3 regions of the Stenotrophomonas sp. 115C5 genome follow, and region 1 is predicted to be linked to each of the others. Evidence: predicted binding sites of a transcription regulator. Region 1 holds the regulator's gene; each other region holds the start of a gene.
The links. Region 1 encodes FliA, which starts transcription of late flagellar genes. Its sites were predicted from a motif close to TAAAGTTTNNCNNNCNNNGGCCGATAA; they were not measured.

Region 1 (7,097 bases):
CCGCCCGTGAGCGCCCAGCCCTCCACCGGTTTCAACACCCGCCGCGCCCTGGAAATGATCCGTCAGGGCCTTGGCGCACCGCTGATCGTGCTGGCCCTGCTGGCCATGGTCGTGGTGCCGCTGGCCGCGCCGGTGCTCGATGCGCTGTTCACCTTCAACATCGCCATCTCGCTGATGGTGCTGCTGGCGGTGGTCTACGTGAAGCGCCCGCTGGACTTCACCATCTTCCCGATCGTGCTGCTGATCACCACCATGCTGCGGCTGGCACTGAACGTGGCGTCCACCCGCGTCATCCTGCTCAACGGCCAGAACGGCCACGACGCCGCGGGCAAGGTCATCGCCGCCTTCGGCGAATTCGTGATCGGCGGCAACTACGCGGTCGGCATCGTGGTGTTCGCGATCCTCACCATCATCAACTTCGTGGTCATCACCAAGGGCGCCGGCCGCGTCTCGGAAGTGACCGCGCGCTTCATCCTGGACGCCATGCCGGGCAAGCAGATGGCGATCGACGCCGACCTCAACGCCGGTTTGCTGACGCGTGAAGAAGCCAAGCTGCGCCGTGAAGAAGTCCGCGAGGAAGCCGACTTCTACGGCGCGATGGACGGCGCCAGCAAGTTCATCCGCGGCGACGCCATCGCCGGCATCCTGATCCTGTTCATCAACATGCTCGGCGGCCTGGCCGTGGGCGTGCTGCAGCATGGCATGCCGTTCGGCGACGCCGCCGCCACCTACACCCTGCTCTCCATCGGTGACGGCCTGGTGGCGCAGCTGCCGGCACTGCTGGTGTCCAGCGCAGTGGCGATGCTGGTCACCCGCGCCTCGCGTTCGCAGGACATGGCCCAGGCCATGACCGGCCAGGTGTTCGGCCAGTACCGCGCACTGGCGATCACCGCCGGCATCATCGGCGTGGTCGGCCTGGTGCCGGGCATGCCCAACGTCGCTTTCCTGACGCTGTCCGCGATCCTCGGCTTCATCGCCTGGAAGGTCTACCGCAAGGGCAAGACCGCCGCCACCGATCCGGCAGCCGCAGGCAACGACGCCGCCGCACTCAATGCGCTGGGCCGCCCTGCCGCGCCGGCACCAACCGCCGAGCTGAGCTGGGACGAGCTGCGCCCGGTCGATCCGCTGGGCCTGGAGGTCGGCTACCGGCTGATTCCGCTGGTGGACAGCAACCAGGGCGGTGAACTGATGGCGCGCATCAAGGGCGTGCGCCGCAAGCTGACCCAGGACGTGGGCTTCCTGATTCCCTCGGTGCACATCCGCGACAACCTGGAGTTGCCGGCCAATGGTTACCGCGTGCTGGTGCACGGCGTGCCGGTGGCCACCGCCGAGATCCATCCGGACCGCGAACTGGCACTGGACCCGGGCAGTGCGCTCGGCGCGCTGGAAGGCATCGCCGGCAAGGACCCCGCGTTCGGCCTGGATGCCACCTGGATCCAGCCGCACCAGCGCGCCCAGGCCGAAACGCTGGGCTACACCGTGGTCGACCCGGCCACCGTGGTCGCTACCCACCTCTCGCACCTGATCCGCGAACACGCACCTGAACTGCTCGGCCACGAGGAAGTGCAGCACCTGCTGGCCAACCTGGCCAAGAGCGCGCCCAAGCTCGTCGAAGATCTGACGCCAAAGGCTCTGCCGCTGTCGGCGGTGGTGCGCGTGCTGCAGAACCTGCTGGTCGAGCGCATTCCGATCCGCCAGCTGCGCAAGATCGCCGAAGCCCTGGTCGAACACGCGCCGAACAGCCAGGACCCGGCTGTGCTGACCGCCGCCGTGCGCACCGCACTGGGCCGCTTCATCGTGCAGGAGATCGCCGGAATGTCGGCGGAGCTGCCGGTGTTCACCCTCAACCCGCAATTGGAACGTGTCTTGCAGGAGTCCACGCAGGGCAACGGCGCCGCGCTGGAACCCGGACTCGCTGAGCGACTGCACCAGAGCCTGGCCGAATGTGTCAGCAAGCAGGAAGCGCGAAACGAGCCGGCAGTCGTGCTGGTACCGGGCCCGGTGCGCGCCGCGCTGGCGCGCCTGGTCCGCCACAGCGTTCCGTCGCTGTCGGTCCTGGCGTACAGCGAGGTGCCGGAGGACAAGCGCCTGAAGCTGGTCGGAACGATCAGCTGACACCGCTCTCCGATGCGCCAGAAAACAGACACCACTTTCGAACCAACGCAACAGACAGATACCAAGGGGAACCCGCACCGTGCAGACCACCGACCACCCGAGTTCTCCGACCGCCACCCCGCCGTCTTCGTCCCGTGACCACAGCATGAAAATCAAACGATTCGTCGCCGCCGACATGCGCTCGGCCATGAACCTGGTGCGCAAGGAACATGGTCCTGACGCCGTGATCCTGTCCAACCGCCGGATCGAGGAAGGCATCGAGATCGTCGCCGCCGCGAACTATGACGAGAGCGCCGTGCAGCGTGCACTGGAAGCCTCGCGCCGTGACGTCGCTCCGCCGCCGGCGCCCAAGCCGCGCACCGCCGCCGACGCGGTGATCGCCGCCGTCACCCGCCGCCGCAGCAGCACCCCGGCGCCGGAACCGGTCGCCGCCACCACCTCGGCCGTGGCCGCCCTCGCCCGTGCGGCCGTTGGTGCCACCGGCCGCACCCTGGACAGCGCCGACGAGATCGTGCCGACCCGTGGCAGCACTGGCTTTGCCGCCACCCTGGCGCGCGCCGCCGTCAACGAACCGGCGCTGCCGGAACAGATCTTCGCTCCGTACGCTGAAGCCTCCGTTGCACCGGCACCTGCCAACGCTGTGCCGGCCAACCGCGCCCACTTCCAGATCGATCCGCCGCACGAGGCGCATCACGAAAGCCCGGCACCGGCTGTGCAGCCGCCACCGCTGCCGACCGCTGCTGTGGCTGATGTGCAGCCCGGGATCACCGCCAGCGAACCGGCACCGGCTGAAGCCAGTGACGAAACCAGCCCGGCACCGGTACTGGCCCCGGCACCGACGCTGACCGTGGTTGCCCAGGACGACGCCGAGATCCGCCAGCTGCGCCAGGAAGTGGCCGGCATGCGCCATGTGATCGAGCGCGAAATGAACCGCTTCACCGACGAGCGCCTGCGCGGCTGCCCGGTGCGCGCTACTGCGCTGGACCTGATGGACGAGTACGGCTTCGACGCCGGCCTGGCCCGCGACGTGGCCATGCAGATCCCGCTGGAGACCGAGGCTCACCGCGGCCGCGGCCTGATGCTGGGGCTGATCTCGCGCAAGCTGCCGATCGCCCCGGTCGACCCGCTGGAGGAAGGTGGCGTGATCGCCCTGGTTGGCCCGACCGGCGCCGGCAAGACCACCACCATCGCCAAGCTGGCCTCGCGCTTCGCCGAGAAGCACGCGCCGCGTGATGTGGCCCTGGTCACCACCGACACCACCCGCATCGGTGCCCGCGAGCAGCTGTACGGCTACGGCCGCCAGCTCGGCATCGCGGTGCACGAGGCCAACAGCGGCACCGACCTGGACCAGCTGCTGGAACGCCTGAAGGACTACAAGCTGGTACTGATCGACACCGCCGGCCTGGGCCCGCGCGACCGCGCACTGGCCGCCCAGCTGCAGTGGCTGCGCGCCGCCCGCCAGGTCCGCACGCTGCTGGTGCTGCCGGCCAATACCAGCTTCGGCGACATGGACGAGGTGGTCCGCCGCTTCGGCGCTGCCAACCTGCAGGGCCTGGTACTGAGCAAGCTGGACGAGACCGGCCGCTTCGGCAATGCCCTGTCGGTGGCCGTGGACCACGCCCTGCCGATCACCTGGGTGACCGATGGCCAGGACGTTCCGGAGGACCTGCACCGGGCCAGTGCAGCCAATCTCGTACTTCGCCTTGAAGATTTGCGCCGCGCGGCCGATATGCCCTGCAACCCGGAGTTGAACCATGCCGTCGCGTGAGTACGCCAAGCTGACCAAGACCTTCCCGCTGTCGGCCACCCGCAGCGAGCCGCTCGGCCCTGTGCGCACCATTGCCGTCACTGGCGGCAAGGGCGGCGTGGGCAAGACCAACGTTTCGGCCAACCTGGCCGTGGCGCTGGCTGGCATGGGCAAGCGCACGCTGCTGCTGGACGCCGACCTCGGCCTGGCCAACATCGACGTGATCCTGGGCCTGAACCCCACCTTTACCCTGGCAGACCTGGTCGCCGGCCGCTGCACGCTGGATGACGTCATCGTCGAAGGCCCGAACGGCGTGCTGGTGGTCCCGGCCGCATCTGGCCGCCGCCACATGGCCGAACTGGCCCCGGCCGAGCACGTCGGCCTGGTCAACGTATTCTCCGAGCTGGAACGCGAACTGGACATCATGGTGGTCGACACCGCCGCCGGCATCACCGATGGCGTGCTGACCTTCTGCCAGGCCGCGCAGGACACCGTGGTGGTGGTCTGTGACGAGCCGGCCTCGATCACCGACGCCTACGCGCTGATCAAGGTGCTGTCGCGCGAGCGCGGCGTGGACCGCATCCAGGTGGTTGCCAACATGGTACGCGACCCCAACGAAGGCCGCGTGCTGTACGAGAAGCTGACCCGCGTGTGCGAGAAGTTCCTTGCCGATGTCTCGCTGAACTACCTGGGCTGCGTGCCGCAGGATGACTGGCTGCGTCTGTCGGTGCAGCGCCAGCAGCCGGTGGTGAAGGCCTACCCGTCCAGCCCGGCCGCGCTGGCGATCACCGAGATTGCCCGCCGCACCGCACGCTGGCAGGCGCCGACCGAACCGCGTGGCGGCGTCGAGTTCTTCCTCGAGCGTATCCTCAAGCAGCGCGGGGTGGCCGCATGAAAGGCGCAGCCCAGTACCGGGAAGTCCAGCGCACGGCGGCCAACGAGGTCATCGCCCAGCATTCGGACCTGGTGCGGCGCATCGCCCACCACCTGGCCGCACGCCTGCCGGCAAGCGTCGAGGTCGACGACCTGATCCAGGCCGGCATGATGGGGCTGATCGAAGCCTCGCGCAGCTATGACGCCGACCAGGGTGCTTCGTTCGAGACCTACGCCTCGATCCGCATCCGCGGCTCGATGATCGATGAGATCCGCCGTGGCGACTGGGTGCCGCGCTCGGTGCACCGCCGTGCACGTGATGCCGCCGCCACCATCCGCCGCCTGGAACAGAGCAGTGGCCGTGCCGCCAGCGCCACCGAAGTGGCCGCCGCGATGGAGATGCCATTGCCCGAGTACCTGCGGCTGATGGAAGACGCTGCCCGTGGCCAGGTACTGAGCCTTGAATCGCGCATCGAGGACCAGGGCGAGCTGGACACCGTAGCCCAGGGCGGCCCAACCCCGCAGCAGGTGCTGGAGCGCGGCGAGTTCGGTCGCGAGCTGGGCAAGGCCATCGGCCACCTGCCCGAGCGCGAACAGCTGGTGCTCTCGCTGTACTACGAGCAGGAACTGAACCTGAAGGAGATCGGCGCGGTGCTCGGTGTGAGCGAGTCGCGGGTCTGCCAGATCCACGGCCAGGCGGTACTGCGCCTGCGTGGCCGGCTGAAGCTGTTCGAGGCCGCCGACGCCGGCCTCGAAGAATGAACATCCCCGAGGCGGCTGCCCCCGGCCGTCCGGAATGAACAACAAAGGAATTCTGCTTTGAACAAGAACATGCGCATCCTGATCGTCGACGACTTCTCGACCATGCGTCGAATCGTCAAGAACCTGCTGGGCGATCTGGGCTTCACCAATACCGCCGAAGCCGAGGACGGGCATGCCGCGCTGTCGCTGCTGCAGAGCCAGCCGTTCGATTTCGTGGTGACCGACTGGAACATGCCGGTGATGACCGGCATCGAGCTGCTGAAGGCGATCCGCGCCGACGCCAAGCTGAAGACGCTGCCGGTGCTGATGGTCACCGCCGAAGCCAAGCGCGAGCAGATCATCGAAGCCGCCCAGAGCGGCGTGAACGGCTACATCATCAAGCCGTTCACCGCGCAGACGCTGGAAGAGAAGCTGGGCAAGATCTTCGAACGCCTGGCGGCCAGCGCCTGATGGATACCACGGTCGACAAGAACGCCCTCGCCCTGCGCCTGCAGGAGGCCTTGGACGCGCTGGAGTCCGGTGACGAAGCCGCCTGGCGGCAACGCATCGACGGACTGGTCGCGCTGCGCACGCAGCCGATGATGAGCGGTCTTTCGCGGCTGGCCCGCGAGCTGGGACAGGCGCTGGGTGAACTGCCGACCGTGCCGAGCGAAGCCGGCGAGCTGGACGATGCCTGCGCGCGCCTGGACCACGTGGTGGCGATGACCGAACAGGCCACGCACCGCACCCTGGACCTGGCCGAGGAATGCCGCAACCTGACCGAACAGCTGCGCGCCGAAGGCCTGCAGCCGGGCCAGGACGCGCAGCTCGAGCGCATCCGCCACAACCTGACCGAGATCGCCCTGACCCAGAGCTACCAGGACCTGACCGGGCAGATCATCCGTCGCGTGGTCGGCATCGTCCGCCGCGTGCACGAAGGCTTCGGCGCGCTCGGCCTGCCGCCGGAACAGCATCGCTCCGACCCGGAACTGGCCGGGCCGGCACTGAAGGGACTGGACCGCCACGCGGTCTCGCAGAACGACGCCGACGACCTGTTGTCGGATCTGGGGCTGTAAGCATGAGCGCGGTATCCGACGACATCACTGCCGATTTCATCATCGAGGCACAGGAAATCCTGGATCGCCTCGGCGAACAGCTGGTGTCGCTGGAGCAGGCACCGCAGGACAGCGATCAGCTCAACGCGGTGTTCCGCGGCTATCACACGCTCAAGGGCGGCGCCGGCTTCCTCGGCGTCACCGCCATGGTGGAGCTGTGCCATGCCGCTGAAGAAGCGCTGGGCGCCGCGCGTGCCGGCCAGGCAGTGCTGCAGGCCCATCACTTCGACGCGGCCCAGCAATCGCTGGACTACCTGCAGTCGATGCTGGATGCAGTTTCCTCCGGCACCGAGCCGGGCTATGCGCCGCCGGACCTGATCGCCCAGTTCGACGTGCACGGCGGTGCCGTGGCGGCACCCGCCGCCGCAGCAGCACCCGCCGCGGGTGGCAGCGACCTGATCACCGACGACGAATTCGAGGCCCTGCTCGACCAGCTGCATGGTGGCAACGCGCCGACCGCGGTCGCACCGGCGAAGAAGGCCGACGACGGACTGATCAGCGAAGAC
Region 2 (7,097 bases), on a different contig from region 1:
GATCGGTGCGACCTTCTCCGGCCCGCTCGGCGAGCGCTTCGGCCTGCGCATCGGTGCCAACAGCATGCGCCGCGACTCGGACCGCTCCAACGGCGGTGTCTACGGCAACGCCTACGCCGGCGAGAAGGACCGCAACGTCGACGCGCTGCTGCAGTGGAAGCTCAGCGATGCGCAGGAACTGTCGCTGGAAGCCGGCCATGGCGTGCAGCAGGCCTTCATCGATGCCTCTCTGGAGAAGCAGGACGAAGGCGCCTGGGGTGCCAGCGAACTCAAGCGCAGTTCGCTGGCGCTCAACCACGACGGCAAGTGGAGCTTCGGCAACTCGAAGATCAGTGCGTACTGGACCGAGTACAAGAACGACATCGGTGCCACAGGCCGCTCCGAAGCCACCGATACGATCATCGAGGGCAGCCTGACCACGCCCTTCACCCTGGGGGTTGAACACCAGTTCGCCGTGGGCGGCCAATGGAAGCGTCAGGAGCTGACCAACACCGACACCATCGGCCGCGCGCCGATCGACTATGCCGGCAATGCCGTCAGCGGCTCCGATCTGGAAGTGGATACCTGGGCCCTGTTCGTCGAAGACGAGCTGAAGCTGCACCGCACCCTGGCGCTGACTCTGGGCGCACGCCTGGACCACCATGAGAAGTTCGGCGGCCACGTCAGCCCGCGTGCCTACCTGGTCTGGCACCCGGCCGAGCAATGGACCATCCGCGGTGGCGTTTCCAAAGGCTTCCGCGCACCCAGCCTGACCGAGAATTCGGCGACCGCCGCCACCCAGTCCGGCGGCCGAGGCTGCACCTCGCTGATCCCGTTGGGTTATACCCGCGGTGGCTGCTACATGGCCGGCAACCCGGACCTGGATCCGGAAACCAGCACCAACCGCGAGATCGGCATCAGCTTCGACAACGACCTGGTCGATGCGGGCCTGACCTACTTCCATACCGACTTCAGGAACAAGATCGAGTACGCGCCCCTGGGCAAGTTCAACGGCATCTGGTGGACGCGCATGAGCAACGTGCAGCGCGCACGCACCAGCGGCATGGAAGGCAACCTCAATTTCCGCTTCGGCGAGCACTGGCGCTGGCGCACCTCGGCGACCTGGATGAAGGAAGCCAAGAACCTGACCACCGGCCGCAACCTGATCGATACCCCGGAATTCTCTGGCTATTCGTCGCTGGACTGGACGCCCAGTACGGTGTTTTCCAGCAGTCTGTCGGCGCAGTACACCGGCAAGCAGACCGGCACGGCGACGACCTTCCTCAAGGCCTACACGTTGTACGACCTGACTGCGGCCTGGAACGTCAACGAGGTACTGACCCTGCGTGGCGGCGTCAGCAACCTCGCCGACAAGAAGCTGTATGCCGAAGGCTCCACCGACTACTTCGTGGCCGGGCGCAGCTACTTCATGAGCATGACCGCGCGGTTCTGACCGGCGGCGCGCGCCGCGATCGCGCTGGCAGCACGCCAGCGCGATCGGCGGTGTTGCGGATTACTCGCTTTCCAGCGCGGCCGCGTTCTGCGTAGCGGCCGTGCGTGCACGGTCCATCGCTACCGCCAGTTGCTGGCGTGCGAGCAGTTGTTGTGCCTGCACCACTTCAGGTGTCGGCAGGAGCACCGGTCCCGGTGCGTTTTCCGGTGTAGCAGGTGTGGTCATGCAACCTCCATGGACATCCCGCTGCCACCCAGATCCAGCAGGGGCGGCAGCGGAACTGCGCACCCTATCCTAAAAACAAGGCGGATGGGTGACGGAGCGGCGCCCCGCCACACCACGTGGAACACGGCAGGCGTCACATTTTTGACGCCGGAGCTTGGATCCTGAATAGGACTTGTCCTATCATGAAAACGTTTTCCAACAGGGATGTTTCCCATGAATACCACTGACCTGTCCCAGTTCAGCCCGAAGTGGCAGTTCCGCTTCAACTTCTTCCGCCAGCACGGCGCCCCCAAGAATCCCGGCTTCAAGCAGGCCTGGAAGGCGCTGTCCTTCGGTGACCGCCTGAAGATCAACCTGAACTTCTTTGCGCTGTTCTTCGGCGCCATCTACCTGTTGATCCTGGGCATGTGGCGCAAGGCACTGGTGCTGATCGGCATCAACATCGTGCTGGCCATCGTCTCCATGTTCCTTCCGGACGTCGTGGGGCGGATGCTGTTCATCGCCATGAACCTGCTGGTCGCCTCCAGCACCAACTACAGCTATTACCTGGAGAAGGTGGAAGGACGCGCCAGCTGGAACCCGTTTGAAGGCATGTTCTGAGCCCTCAGAACTGCGCACGGATGCGCGGCAAGGATGCAATCGACGCCCGGCCCCCGCCGGGCGTCTTCGTTTGCGGGGTCAGGCCGCGCGGCGTGCCACGGCTGCCGGTTCGGCGTGCAGACGGAAGCGCGAGACCGCCACCGCCAGCTGCTCGGCCTGTTCTTCCATCGCACGCGCGGCGGCACTGGCTTCCTCCACCAGCGCGGCGTTCTGCTGGGTGGTTTCGTCCATCTGCACCACGGCCTGGTTGACCTGCTCGATACCCGCCGACTGCTCGCGGGAGGCCGCCGAGATCTCGGCCATGATCTCGTTGACCCGACCGACCTGACCCACGATCTCCTGCATGGTGCGGCCCGCGCCGTGCACCAGCTGCGCACCGGCACCGACCTGCGCCACCGAGGCGTCGATCAGTTCCTTGATCTCCTTGGCCGCGCCCGCCGAGCGCTGCGCCAGCGCGCGTACTTCGCTGGCGACCACGGCGAATCCACGGCCCTGTTCGCCGGCACGCGCCGCTTCCACCGCCGCGTTCAACGCCAGGATGTTGGTCTGGAACGCGATGCCGTCGATCACCGAAATGATCTCCGCAATGCGCTGCGACGAGGCCTCGATCTGCTCCATGGTCTGCACCACCTGGCTGACCACCTGCCCGCCTTCGCTGGCCACACCCGCTGCGGAGCCGGCCAGGGTGTTGGCCTGCAGCGCGTGATCGGCATTCTGGCGCACCGTGGAGGTCAGCTCCTCCATCGAGGCCGCGGTCTCTTCCAGGTTCGCTGCCTGCTGCTCGGTACGGCGCGACAGGTCACTGTTGCCCGCGGCAATCTCACCCGCCGCCAGGCGGATGCTGGCCGCCGACTGCTGGATCTGGCCGACGATCTGGGTCAGCTGCTGCACGGTGCTGTTGGCATCGTCGCGCATCACCGCGAACACACCGTGGAAGTCGCCCTGCATGCGCGCGCTGAGATCGCCTGCGGCGATCGCGCGCAGCAGCGTCGACAGCTCGGCCAGGTTGTGGTCGCTGACCTGCATCATGGTATTGAGGGTTTCCACCATGCGGCGGAAGTCGTGGTCGAAACGCAGCGTGTCGCCGCGTACCGCGAAATCGCCGGCGGCGGCGGCGGCGGCCAGCTGCTGGATCTGATCGTTGATCGCCGCCAGGTTGCTCTTGGTGGTGGCCATCGCAGCGGTGAACACCGCCTTCTCGCCCGGCAGCGCTTCCATGTCCACGCTCAGGTCACCCACCGCATAACGCTGCATCACGTCGACCAGGCGCTGGGTGACGGCGTTGCTGGAGGCCACCAGCTGGTTGCTGTCGGCCACCATCCGGCCGTACTCGCCCGGGAACGCCGCGGCGTCCATGCGGTAGCTGATTTCGCCGGCGTCATGGCGACGCGCCATCTCCGCCTGCGCCGCCATCACCGACTGCAGCTGACCCCGCATGCCCTGCATCGCATCCAGCAGGCGGCCCACTTCGTCGTTGCTGCGTGCCGGCAGGGTGCTGTCCAGCTTGCCTGCGGCGACGTCGCCGGCCACGCGCACGGCTTCGGCCAGTGGGCGGATCGCCAACCGGCGCAGCAGCACATAGACACCGGCACTCAGTGTCAGCGCGGCCACCACGCCAACCAGCAGGGTCAACCACAGCAGCTGGCGCGCCTCGGCCACGATCACCGCGTGTGGCATCACCACGCCCAGCGCGAAGCGCTGCGGCGCATCGCCCACGCGCAGCGGCACGTACACGCGCACGTTGCCTGCCGCATCCGGAGTGAAGGCTTCGAACCGGCGGTCGGCGGCGATGTCGGCCAGCATGCTGCGGGTCAATGCGTCGTTGCGCGGCTTGCCGATCTCGGCGGCGTTCGCCGAGGCCAGCACCACGCCGTTCGGCGAGAGCAGTTCGACGCGCCCGGCGCCCATCGGCTTCAGCGTGGCCAGGTGCTTCTGCAGCGCCGCCAGCGAGAAATCGACGGTGAATACACCGAGGAACGTGCCGTTCTCGATGATCGGAGTGCTCAGCGTACTCATCAGCACCTGCTGGCCGGCGATGTCGTAGGCATAAGGTTCACTGACCTTGGGCAGCTTGTCGCGGCTGGGCACCACGTACCAGTCGGCCGAGCCGTCAGCGGCTTCGGTGTAGTCGGTCATGGTCGACTGCTGCGGCTTGCCGTCATGCCAGGCCCAGTAGCTCATGTAGCGGCCGCTGGCATCGTGCATCTCGGTATTGGCGAACTCGGCATCCTTGCCATCGAAGGCGTCGGCCTCCCACATGGTGCTCTTGCCCAGCCATTCCGGGTGGGTACGCAGCTGCTCACCGAGCACGGCCGCCAGGCTGGCGCGATCAGGCGCGTCACCCCGCGCACGCTGGGCGAGCACGGCTTCGACCATGGCATCGTTGCTGGCGAACGCCGTGCCCAGGTCGGCGGCGACCTGGCGGGCTTCGGCGGTGGCTTCGCTGGCCATGGTCTGGCGCGAGGCATCGATCAGGCTGGCGCTGGCCTGGCGGTAGATCAGGAACGCGGTCAGGCCGAAGCACAGCAGCGCGATCGCAGCGGTGCCCAGCATCAGCTTGTGGGCAATGCTGCCCGGGCGGCGGGCAGCGGCGGAACGGGGAGAAGGCATGGAAGGGTCCGCAAGGCAGTTCAGAACGACCGGCACCGCGAGGGCACCGCGCAGGTGCGCGATCCGTCGCGCAGGCCACCGGCCGCCGGGACCCGCCCGGCGCAGGAAGCGCACCGGGTTAGCGGCCGCCTGCGAACGAGGTTGAGGCGCTCCGCCTGCACATTCCTGAACCTGCTCAGGGTCGGGTCAGGAACCCGCCCCGTTCCGTCCTACTCGGCAACCCGATCCTTGATCCACTGCGCCCGAGGCAGCACTTCGATGCTGCCAGCCGCGTACTGCTGCAGCACGTCGTCCGGGCCGAAGCGCGGCTGCCAGCCCAGTGTGCTGCGCATCAGTGCACTGTCGTAGACGCGGTCGATGCTCAACGGCAGCGGCCAGCCACGGCGCTCGAACTCGGCCAGCAGCTGCGGGGCGCGGCGGGCCAGCACCCGACGGGGCTGGGTCGCCAGTTCCAGGCAATCCTCGCGCAGGAACGGTGTCGGTGCGCAGGCAATGTAGCGTGCGAAGGCGGCGCCCTCATCGTGCAGCAGCGCGGCATGTGCACTGGCCACGTCGCGCGCGTCGATGCCGCGGTGCAGGCGGAACATCGCCATCCGCTCCGGTGGCTCGGGGAAGCAGCGGGCCATGCGCAGCACGCGCACGCTGAAGCCCGGTGCCACGGCGGCTTCGGCCAACGCCTCTGCCTGCAGCTTGCTGCGATGGTAGATCGTGCGCGGCAACGGCTCGGTATCTTCATCGATCCAGCGGCATCCGCCCGCCACCACCGCATGGCCATACAGGGCCGTGGTGCTGGTCAGCACGAAGCGGCGTGCACCGGCCTCGCGGGCAGCCTGCAACAGGTGTGCGGTCGCCTCCACATTGATCTGCTGGAATACCGCATCCGGCACCAGGCCGACATGGGGTGCGTGCAGGGCGGCGGTATGGATCACCGCATCGACGCCCTGCACCGCCCGCGTCACGGCCTGACGATCGGTGACATCGGCAATGATGCGGGTGGTGGCAAATGGGCTGCGATCCAGCCCCACCACTTCGTGGGCCGCCGCCAGCGCGCCGAAGATCGCACGCCCGATCCGCCCGGAACTGCCGGTCAACAGAATCTTCATTGAGTCCATTCACTCGAAGCGCCCGGGAACTACCGGGATGCTTCGATTCTAGGCACGCTGCATGTCGTCTGCGATAGGGTGCGGTTGCAATTGTGCGTTCATTTTGGCGATGCCGATCGGGCCAGCAGCTTCCGGGCGACGAACAGCGGATCGTCACCGCCTGCCGCATCAGGCGTGACCCCGGTACGTTCCCAGTTGGTTCCGGTACGAAGGTTGATCGGCTGCCGGTCGGGAATGCTGATCTGATAGCCCTCCGGCAGCAGCACAGGATCATCGAACATATGTGCCGCGCCGCCACTTCGACTCCCAACGACACGTGCCCGCCCCTGCGCCTGCAGCGAGTACGCGACGAATTCGGCGGCCGAGCCGGTGCGGCGGTCGATCAGCACCACCAGCGGCTTCAGGTACAGCCCCAGGCTCGCCGGTGGCAACGGTACCGGACTGCGTTGGCCACGTTGTTGCAGTGACTGCACCTGGGTGATCTCCGCCGCCAGCAGGGTCCGCACCAGCAGGTCCGCACTGCCGTCATCACCACCACCGTTCTGGCGCAGATCGAGCACCAGCCCATCGGTGTCGGCCAGCAGGGTGAAGGCCGCGGCCAGCTTCGGCCGGGCCAGATCGAGCGGATAGAAGGTGCTCAGGCGCAGGTAGCCGATGTTGCCTTCCAGCACCCGCACCTCGCGCACGCCCGCGCCATTGCTGCGTGCATCCGCGCGCCAGGCCATCAGCCAGTCGTCCTGGCCGGCGCTGGCATCCACGCGCTCGACATGGAAGTGACCATCGAACACGTCCAGATCCTGGTTCAGGCGTGCGCTGAACGCCTTCGGGTCCGCGCAGCTGTCCGCATAGCGCTGCTGGGCGGACCAGCCGCGCACTGCCTCGGCAATGCGCGCGCCTTCGGCCACGTCCAGGTACTGCGCCTGTATCGCCGTGGCCGCCGCCTGCAGCACCGCGTCCTGGACCGGGCAGGACGCCGCCAGCAGCGCGCCCAGCATCCACGAAACCGCCATGACCGCACCCCATGTTGATGATATGTAAGTGCTTATATATCATCGCCAGCATGGATCTCCAACACGCCACCCTGGGAACGCTGCTGCGGGCCCTGCTCGACCAGCTCGACCCGGCGG
Region 3 (7,097 bases), on a different contig from region 1:
GGCGCGCGGCGACGCACGCCGGTACGCTGGCGCAGGAACTCCGGCCAGTTTTCTTCGTCGGGTACCAGCAGCTCGGCCGGCTCCAGCCGTGCCAGTTCGGCTTCCAGGGCGTCGTCGGTTTCCACTTCGTTGACCAGGAAGCGGCCGCCAGCCAGGTCGGCCCAGGCCAGGCCGTAGCCCTGCTTGCTGCGCGACAGGGCCATCAGCAGGGTGTCGCGGCGTTCATCCAGCAGCGCCTCGTCGGTGACGGTGCCGGGGGTGACGATGCGCACTACCTTGCGTTCGACCAGGCCCTTGGCCAGCGCCGGGTCGCCGATCTGTTCGCAGATCGCCACCGACTCGCCCAGTGCCACCAGCCGCGCCAGGTAGCCTTCATAGGCATGTACCGGCACGCCGGCCATCGGGATCGGTGCGCCCCCGGAGCTGCCGCGCTGGGTCAGGGTGATGTCGAGCAGGCGCGCCGCCTTGCGGGCGTCGTCATAGAACAGTTCGTAGAAGTCGCCCATGCGGAAGAACAGCAGCAGGTCCGGGTAATCGGACTTGGCCGCGAAGAACTGCTTCATCAGCGGGGTGTGTTCCTTGGACGCCTTGGCGTTGCTGGTGTTGTCTTTTGTATCAGTCACTTGGGGCGTTTCGCGTCTTGGCAGGGCGTCGGGGCGTGGCCACGCGCAGGCATGGCCGGAGAGATCGTTAGTGTAGCGACCTGGGGCGGTCGATGATCCCCGGCACCCGCGCCAGGCCCGAGGCTGTCCGTGCGCCAACGCCTGCGCCCCGGCGCGGGCACTTTGGTTGATTTCCCCAGGGGCCCACGGTAGTGTCAGCCCCGGCGATTTCCGCCAAGCGGCCTCCATGGAAACCGGGGCGACTCATCCCGGGCGGGCGTTGATGGAAAGAACAAGCATGACTGCAGCCTGCATGGCCGCCGAACCTCGTTACACCTGGCGTACCGTCCTGCTGAGCATCCTGGTCGCCATCGTTCCGCTTGCCGGCTCCGCACCCTACACCTTGCTGAAGGCGGTGCTACTGCTGGCCCTGCTGGTCACCGGCGTGGTTCTGATCCGCCGCCAGCCCGATGTCCGCCTGCGCTACCGCATCGCCCGGTTCATCGTGATCGTCTGCTTCCTGCGCCTGGCCTATGCCTTCTACAGCATCCTCTGGCACGGGCTGCGCTGGAACGAACTGGACCTGCCGGCACAGACACTGCTCTATCTGGGCACCGCTGCCGTGTTCGCCACTGCGCTGGACTGGCGCCTGATCTGGAAGACCTTCGCCCTGTCCACCCTGGTCTTCGGCGGGTCGTGCATCGTGCAGCACCACGTGATGGGCCTTGAACGCGCGCATGGTTTCAGTGGCGGCGAATGGACGGCCATCGAGTTCACCATGGTGACGCTGTGCATGGCGCTGTTCTCGGTCATCCGGTTGATCCAGCCCAATGTCCATCCGGCCGAACGCTGGCTGCACGGCGTGGCCATCGCCGTCGGCGTCTATGGTTCGATCCTGGCGCAGAGCCGCGGGCCGATCCTGGCGTTCATTCCCGCCATGCTGATGGTGATTGCGGTGCACGTCCGGCGCACCCGGCGCTGGCGGGGGGCACTGGCCTTTGTCGGTGCCCTGGTCATTGGCGTGGTCGGCGCCACCTCGGTGCTGAACCATGAGGTGATCCAGCGCTTCGGTGAAGTCAGTGGCGAGATCTCCGGTTTCAACCAGGAAAACGAGGTCGGCTCGGTCCGCGAGCGCATCGCCATGTGGGGCGTGGCGGTCGACGCCTTCGCCGAGCATCCCGTGGCGGGGGTGGGCCTGAACCAGTTCGGTACCTATGCACGTGAGGGCATCGCCCGCGGCGAGGTGTCCGAGTCGATCTTCCGCTACAACCACCCGCACAACGAGTACCTGGAAGCGGCGGTGACCGGTGGCGTGCCGTTGCTGCTGATCATGCTGCTGGTCTTCATCCTGCCCGGCATCCATTTCGTGCGACGTCTCGGCCACGCCGACGACATCACCGCGATGATCGCCACCGCCGGACTTGCCGTGGTCATCGTCTATGCGCTTTCGGCGTTCACGGACAACGTGTTCTACCGGGCGATGCCGCATTCGTTCTATTTCTACCTGGTGCTGGGTTTCATGCTGGCGACCGCCTTGCCGGCGCGTGACCTGCGCCGGCAAGGGAGTCCCTCCTGATGGCGCATATCCATCTGCTGGCTGCCGACAACCAGCGTGGCCTGTCCCATGACATCCAGGTGATCGAGCGCTCGTTGCAGCAGCTCGGGCACACGGTGACGGTCAGCCGCCTGGACGCGGTGCGCAATGGTGGTGCCTGGAAACTCCGCGGCATGCGCCTGCGCAGGCTGCTGGCCTCGTGGCTGAGCCTGGGGCGCACGCCGGCCCGGTTCGACATCAACATCTCGCTGGAACATGTCCGGCCGGCAAGCTTCGGACTGGCCAACGTCAATCTGTTGATCCCGAATCCGGAATGGGTGTCCGCACGCAGCCTGCGGATCTTGCCGCGGTTCGATGCGTTGCTGACCAAGACCGAAGAAGCCACGCGCATCTTCAACGCCCTGGGCATGCGCGCACTGGAGGTCGGTTTCTGCAGCCGTGACCGCTACGACCCGGCGGTGCCGCGCAGGCCGCGCAGCTTCCTGCATGCGGCCGGTACCAGCCGCATGAAGGGGACGGCTGCACTCGTCAATGTCTGGAAACGGCACCCCGAATGGCCTTTGCTGACCATCCTGCGCGGCGGCCCTTCGGACGAAGATGAGGGCGGTGCCGCGAACCTGAGGATCGTCCGCGAGCGGCTGCCCGACCAGGAGGTGCAGCGCCTGCAGAACGAACATGCGTTCCACCTGTGCCTGTCGCAGACCGAAGGCTGGGGCCATTACCTGGTGGAAGCGATGAGCTGCGGGGCGGTGGTGATCACCTGCGACGGCGCGCCGATGAATCAGATGATCGACGACAGCCGCGGCATCCTGGTTGCCGCGCACGAGGGCGAGCCCTGCCATCTGTCCAGGACCTGGCATGTGGATGAGAAGGCGCTGGAACAGGCCGTCGAGCGCGCGCTGGCGATGGATGAGTCCGAGTGGACCCGGCTGGGCGCCAATGCACGCGCATGGCACCTGGCCAGCGAGGTGGCGTTCCCGCGCCGTCTGGGCGAGGCCCTGGCCAAGCTCTGAGCAGATGTGGGGCTGGTCGCTGCAGCCCGCTCAGCCAGGCACCAGGGTGATCTGCGGATGGCGGCCGAAGATCTCCATGACGATCTCGAAGTAGGTCTGTCCCTGGCCAAGCGCCAGTGCCGTCAACTGAGCGTGGATGGCCGGACCGTTGAACCTGCCGCCCTGAGCGAGTTTCGACTGCAGCCAGGTGCGCGTGGTCTCGCGGCCCAGTGCATCGCGGCTGTGGGCGATGTCATGCCACACCACCGTGGCGGTGGCATGGCCTGCGAGAGCGCCGTAGCCGCCGTGAAGCAGGTCATCAAGCGCGTCCAGGCTTGCGCCCAGTTGCCAGTCTTCGTCGGCCATGAACACGCGATTGATTTCCACGTAGAGGCTGGCGATGTCGTTGATGGACGCGCCTTCGATGTGCAGGATCCGTGTCATCTGCAGACTGTAGCCCTCCCGGGCGGCAGTTGTGTACGGTGCAGATAATCCAGGACCGCTTTGGATGGGGCTGGCGTGATTATGGTGTTAAACCTGCGTGATTTTCATTGGGCGCTGGCGTGTCAGCGGTATTCGATAATGATATAGCGCCATTATCTGCCGCCTTGTTTTCTGACTGCCTGCACAGTTCCATATATTTGGATCGGTCCATATATAAAGTCCCGTAAAGTTTCCCTTCGCTGCGCCGCCATCGAACGTACGGCCACGATCAAGGGAATTGAGATGCTTGCCTTACGTAATCTCCGTGTGGGATCCCGGCTTGGCGCCGGCTTCGGTCTGCTGCTGCTGTTCATCATGGCCATCGTTGGCCTGGTGTTGTATGGAAATCAGCTGAAATCCGCCCAGTTCGAGAAAGTGGTGGACGTCAACATGGTGAAGATGCGGTTGTTGAATGACATGCTTGATACCAACAACGCGGTGCTGATGCATCGCCGCCTGATGGTGATCAAGCGGGGGGATGAGTTCGACAAGGATTACCAGCGTGCCCAGGAGTTGTCGCGGACCTATGACGGTATCTGGGCCAGGTACATCAAGATTCCGCGTGACGCTACCGGCGATACCCTGGTCGCGCGCATCGAGGCGGCCCGCAAGGCTACCGATGCATCAACCCAGCAACTGCATGAGCGCATGAAGGCGGGGGATTTTGATGGAGCAGCGAAGGAGCTGCTGGCCGAGCACGGTCTGGCAACGGCCTGGAATGAATCCATCTCGGCCCTGCTGCGCCACCAGGAAACACTGACCGAACGCAGCCGCGAAGAGTACCGCGCAACCGAATCGTGGACCGGCACGCTGTCGATCGCGTTCGGGGCACTGAGCCTGCTGCTGGGCACGTTGGCGGCCTGGGCGATCACCCGCAGCCTGACCCGTCCGCTGGAAGGCGCGGTGAAGCTGGCCGACGGCATTGCCAGTGGCCGCCTGGACAGCAGCATCGACGCCACCGGCAACGACGAGGTGACCCAGCTGCTGAAGTCGATGCAGCGCATGCAGGCACAGCTGCAGTCGGTGATGGCGGCGCAGGGCGAGCTGGCACGCCAGCACGATGCCGGCAGCCTCAGCTACCGCATGGACGAGAGCGCATTCCCCGGCGACTACGGGCGCATGGTGCATGAGACCAATGCGCTGGTTGGATCGCACGTGCAGGTACAGAACCGGCTGATCGAGGTGATGAAGCACTACGCACGCGGCGATCTGTCGGTGGACATGGACCCGCTGCCCGGCGAGAAGGCGGCGATCACCCAGGCGATGGACGAAACCAAGTCCAGCCTGTCGGCGATCAACAGCGAGATCCGCCGGCTGGCGACGGCGGCCGCGGCAGGCGACTTCAGCCTGCGCGGTGATGAAGATCGCTTCGCCTACGATTTCCGCGACATGGTGGCAGGGCTCAATCGCCTGATGCAGACCACCGACGAGAACCTGGTGCAGGTCTCGACCCTGCTGCAGGCCGTCTCGCGCGGCGACCTGACCGTGCGCATGCAGGGGGATTTCCACGGCGTGTTCGCGCGCATGCGTGATGACTGCAATGCCACCGTCGATCAGCTCAAGCAGATCGTGGGCCGTATCCAGGCCAGTGCTTCCAGCATCAACCTGGCAGCGGGCGAGATCGCCTCGGGCAACACCGACCTGTCGCGGCGTACCGAACAGCAGGCGGCGAACCTGGAAGAAACGGCAGCGTCGATGGAGGAACTGACCTCTACCGTGAAGCAGAACGCCGAGCACGCACGCCAGGCCAACCAGCTGGCCATCGGCGCGCATGGTGTTGCCTCGCAGGGCGGCGAGGTGGTCGGCCAGGTGGTCACCACGATGTCGGCCATCGAAGCCGCGTCGAGGAAGATCGCCGAGATCATTTCAGTCATCGATGGCATCGCCTTCCAGACCAATATCCTCGCGTTGAACGCGGCGGTCGAAGCTGCGCGTGCTGGCGAGCAGGGCAGAGGCTTTGCAGTGGTGGCCAGCGAAGTGCGTACGCTGGCGCAGCGCTCAGCGGGCGCGGCCAAGGAGATCAAGGGACTGATCGAGGATTCGGTCGGCAAGGTCGCCGACGGCTCGGCGCTGGTCCGCCAGGCCGGCACCACGATGGGCGAGATCGTGGCCTCGGTGCAGCGCGTGACCGACATCATGGCCGATATCTCTGCTGCCTCCCAGGAGCAGAGCTCGGGCATCGAGCAGGTCAACCAGGCGGTGGTGCAGATGGATGAGACCACCCAGCAGAATGCCGCGCTGGTCGAAGAAGCCAGTGCCGCAGCGCGCTCGATGGAGGAGCAGGCGAACCTGCTGGCCGAAGCCGTGTCGGTGTTCCGCACGGGGGCGGTGACCGCCGCCGCCGCAGTGCGCCCGGCGCTGGCAGCCGTGGCGGCATCGGTTGCGCCGGTACGCCGGCCCGCGGTGCTGTCGCCGCGGATCGAGCCGACGCTGGCCGCAAATGCGGGTGGTTGGGAAGAGTTCTAGCAGAGGGCAATGCCGGCAGGGAGACGGCGCCCATCGCGACGGCTGGTCGCGATGGGCGCGGATTTTCTTCCTGAACGTGCGATGGCCGATGAGGTGGCGGACACGCGCATTTCACTTCCGGTTGCCAACCGCGGGAGGACACTGGTGCCATACCGGAACTCAGGAGATGGCCATGAAGACCTCGACCCGATTGCTTGTGCTGGGCACCCTGCTGGCGGCTTCGTCGGTGGCCGGCGCGCAGACCTATGGGCCGCGCGATGAGGGACGCAAGTTCAACGACGGCAGCCGTGTGGTCTGCAAGAACGTGGAAGTGCAGCGCAACTCGCGCGATCCCAACCGCATCACGGGTACCGCTACCGGCGCAGTGATCGGTGGCCTGCTCGGCAACCAGGTCGGCGGCGGTAACGGCAAGAAGCTTGCAACCGTGGCCGGCGCCGTGGCCGGTGGTGCGGCCGGCCGCCAGATTCAGGGCAACAGCCAGCAGAAGAACGGCGACCGCGTGGTTGAACGCCGCTGCGAGCGCGTCTACCGCTGATCGGTCGCAGCCGGACCCCGTTTCCCCTTCCACACCGCAGTACTCGAACGCCGGCCCCGCGCCGGCGTTCGTCGTTAGGGAAAAAAGGGGACGGAGGGGATTAAGTCGCAATTCCCCAGTCTTGCCGTTTACGACTTAATCCCCTCCGTCCCCTTTTTTGCGAGGAGGCGCCAGGTGGCGAGGCTGCCGTAAAGCAGCAGCAGGACGGTGAGGGTGATCAGTTCGTGGCCGACTTCAGCCAGGCTGGCGTCCATCTGGTTCAGGCGCACCATCAGGTTGATGCCCGAGGTGGTGGGCAGCAGTTGCGCCAGCCAGACCAGCGGTTGCGGTGTCATCACCGCCGGCCACGACAGGTTGGCCAGGAAGAACAGCGGGATCGAGGTGGCAATGATGTACTGGAACGCGCGTTCGCGGGTGCGGAAGAAGCTGCCCACGAACAGTCCAAACACCACCGTGGCGGCGAT

Region 2: AC13FN_RS12225 (methyl-accepting chemotaxis protein) is a predicted target of FliA. The motif match lies at 4,986-5,012, and genes of this name have one in related genera.
Region 3: AC13FN_RS01765 (methyl-accepting chemotaxis protein) is a predicted target of FliA. The motif match lies at 3,818-3,844, and genes of this name have one in related genera.

Annotation. Positions count from the first base shown of each region.
Region 1 covers NZ_JBSPUQ010000004.1:15,510-22,606, reverse strand. Annotated here, with positions in the region: gene flhB (flagellar biosynthesis protein FlhB) at 1-10, shown strand, start outside; gene flhA (flagellar biosynthesis protein FlhA) at 55-2,115, shown strand; gene flhF (flagellar biosynthesis GTPase FlhF) at 2,261-3,883, shown strand; gene AC13FN_RS06920 (MinD/ParA family ATP-binding protein) at 3,870-4,757, shown strand; gene AC13FN_RS06915 (RNA polymerase sigma factor FliA) at 4,754-5,497, shown strand; gene cheY (chemotaxis response regulator CheY) at 5,555-5,947, shown strand; gene AC13FN_RS06905 (protein phosphatase CheZ) at 5,947-6,552, shown strand; gene AC13FN_RS06900 (chemotaxis protein CheW) at 6,555-7,097, shown strand, end outside.
Region 2 covers NZ_JBSPUQ010000009.1:5,657-12,753, forward strand. Annotated here, with positions in the region: gene AC13FN_RS12210 (TonB-dependent receptor domain-containing protein) at 1-1,432, shown strand, start outside; gene AC13FN_RS12215 (hypothetical protein) at 1,493-1,657, opposite strand; gene AC13FN_RS12220 (DUF2628 domain-containing protein) at 1,871-2,257, shown strand; gene AC13FN_RS12225 (methyl-accepting chemotaxis protein) at 2,336-4,867, opposite strand; gene AC13FN_RS12230 (NAD-dependent epimerase/dehydratase family protein) at 5,077-5,970, opposite strand; gene AC13FN_RS12235 (S41 family peptidase) at 6,069-6,980, opposite strand; gene AC13FN_RS12240 (MarR family winged helix-turn-helix transcriptional regulator) at 7,031-7,097, shown strand, end outside.
Region 3 covers NZ_JBSPUQ010000001.1:369,987-377,083, reverse strand. Annotated here, with positions in the region: gene mutS (DNA mismatch repair protein MutS) at 1-563, opposite strand, end outside; gene AC13FN_RS01780 (O-antigen ligase family protein) at 901-2,178, shown strand; gene AC13FN_RS01775 (glycosyltransferase) at 2,178-3,170, shown strand; gene AC13FN_RS01770 (barstar family protein) at 3,201-3,593, opposite strand; gene AC13FN_RS01765 (methyl-accepting chemotaxis protein) at 3,876-6,098, shown strand; gene AC13FN_RS01760 (glycine zipper 2TM domain-containing protein) at 6,265-6,633, shown strand; gene AC13FN_RS01755 (ABC transporter permease) at 6,762-7,097, opposite strand, start outside.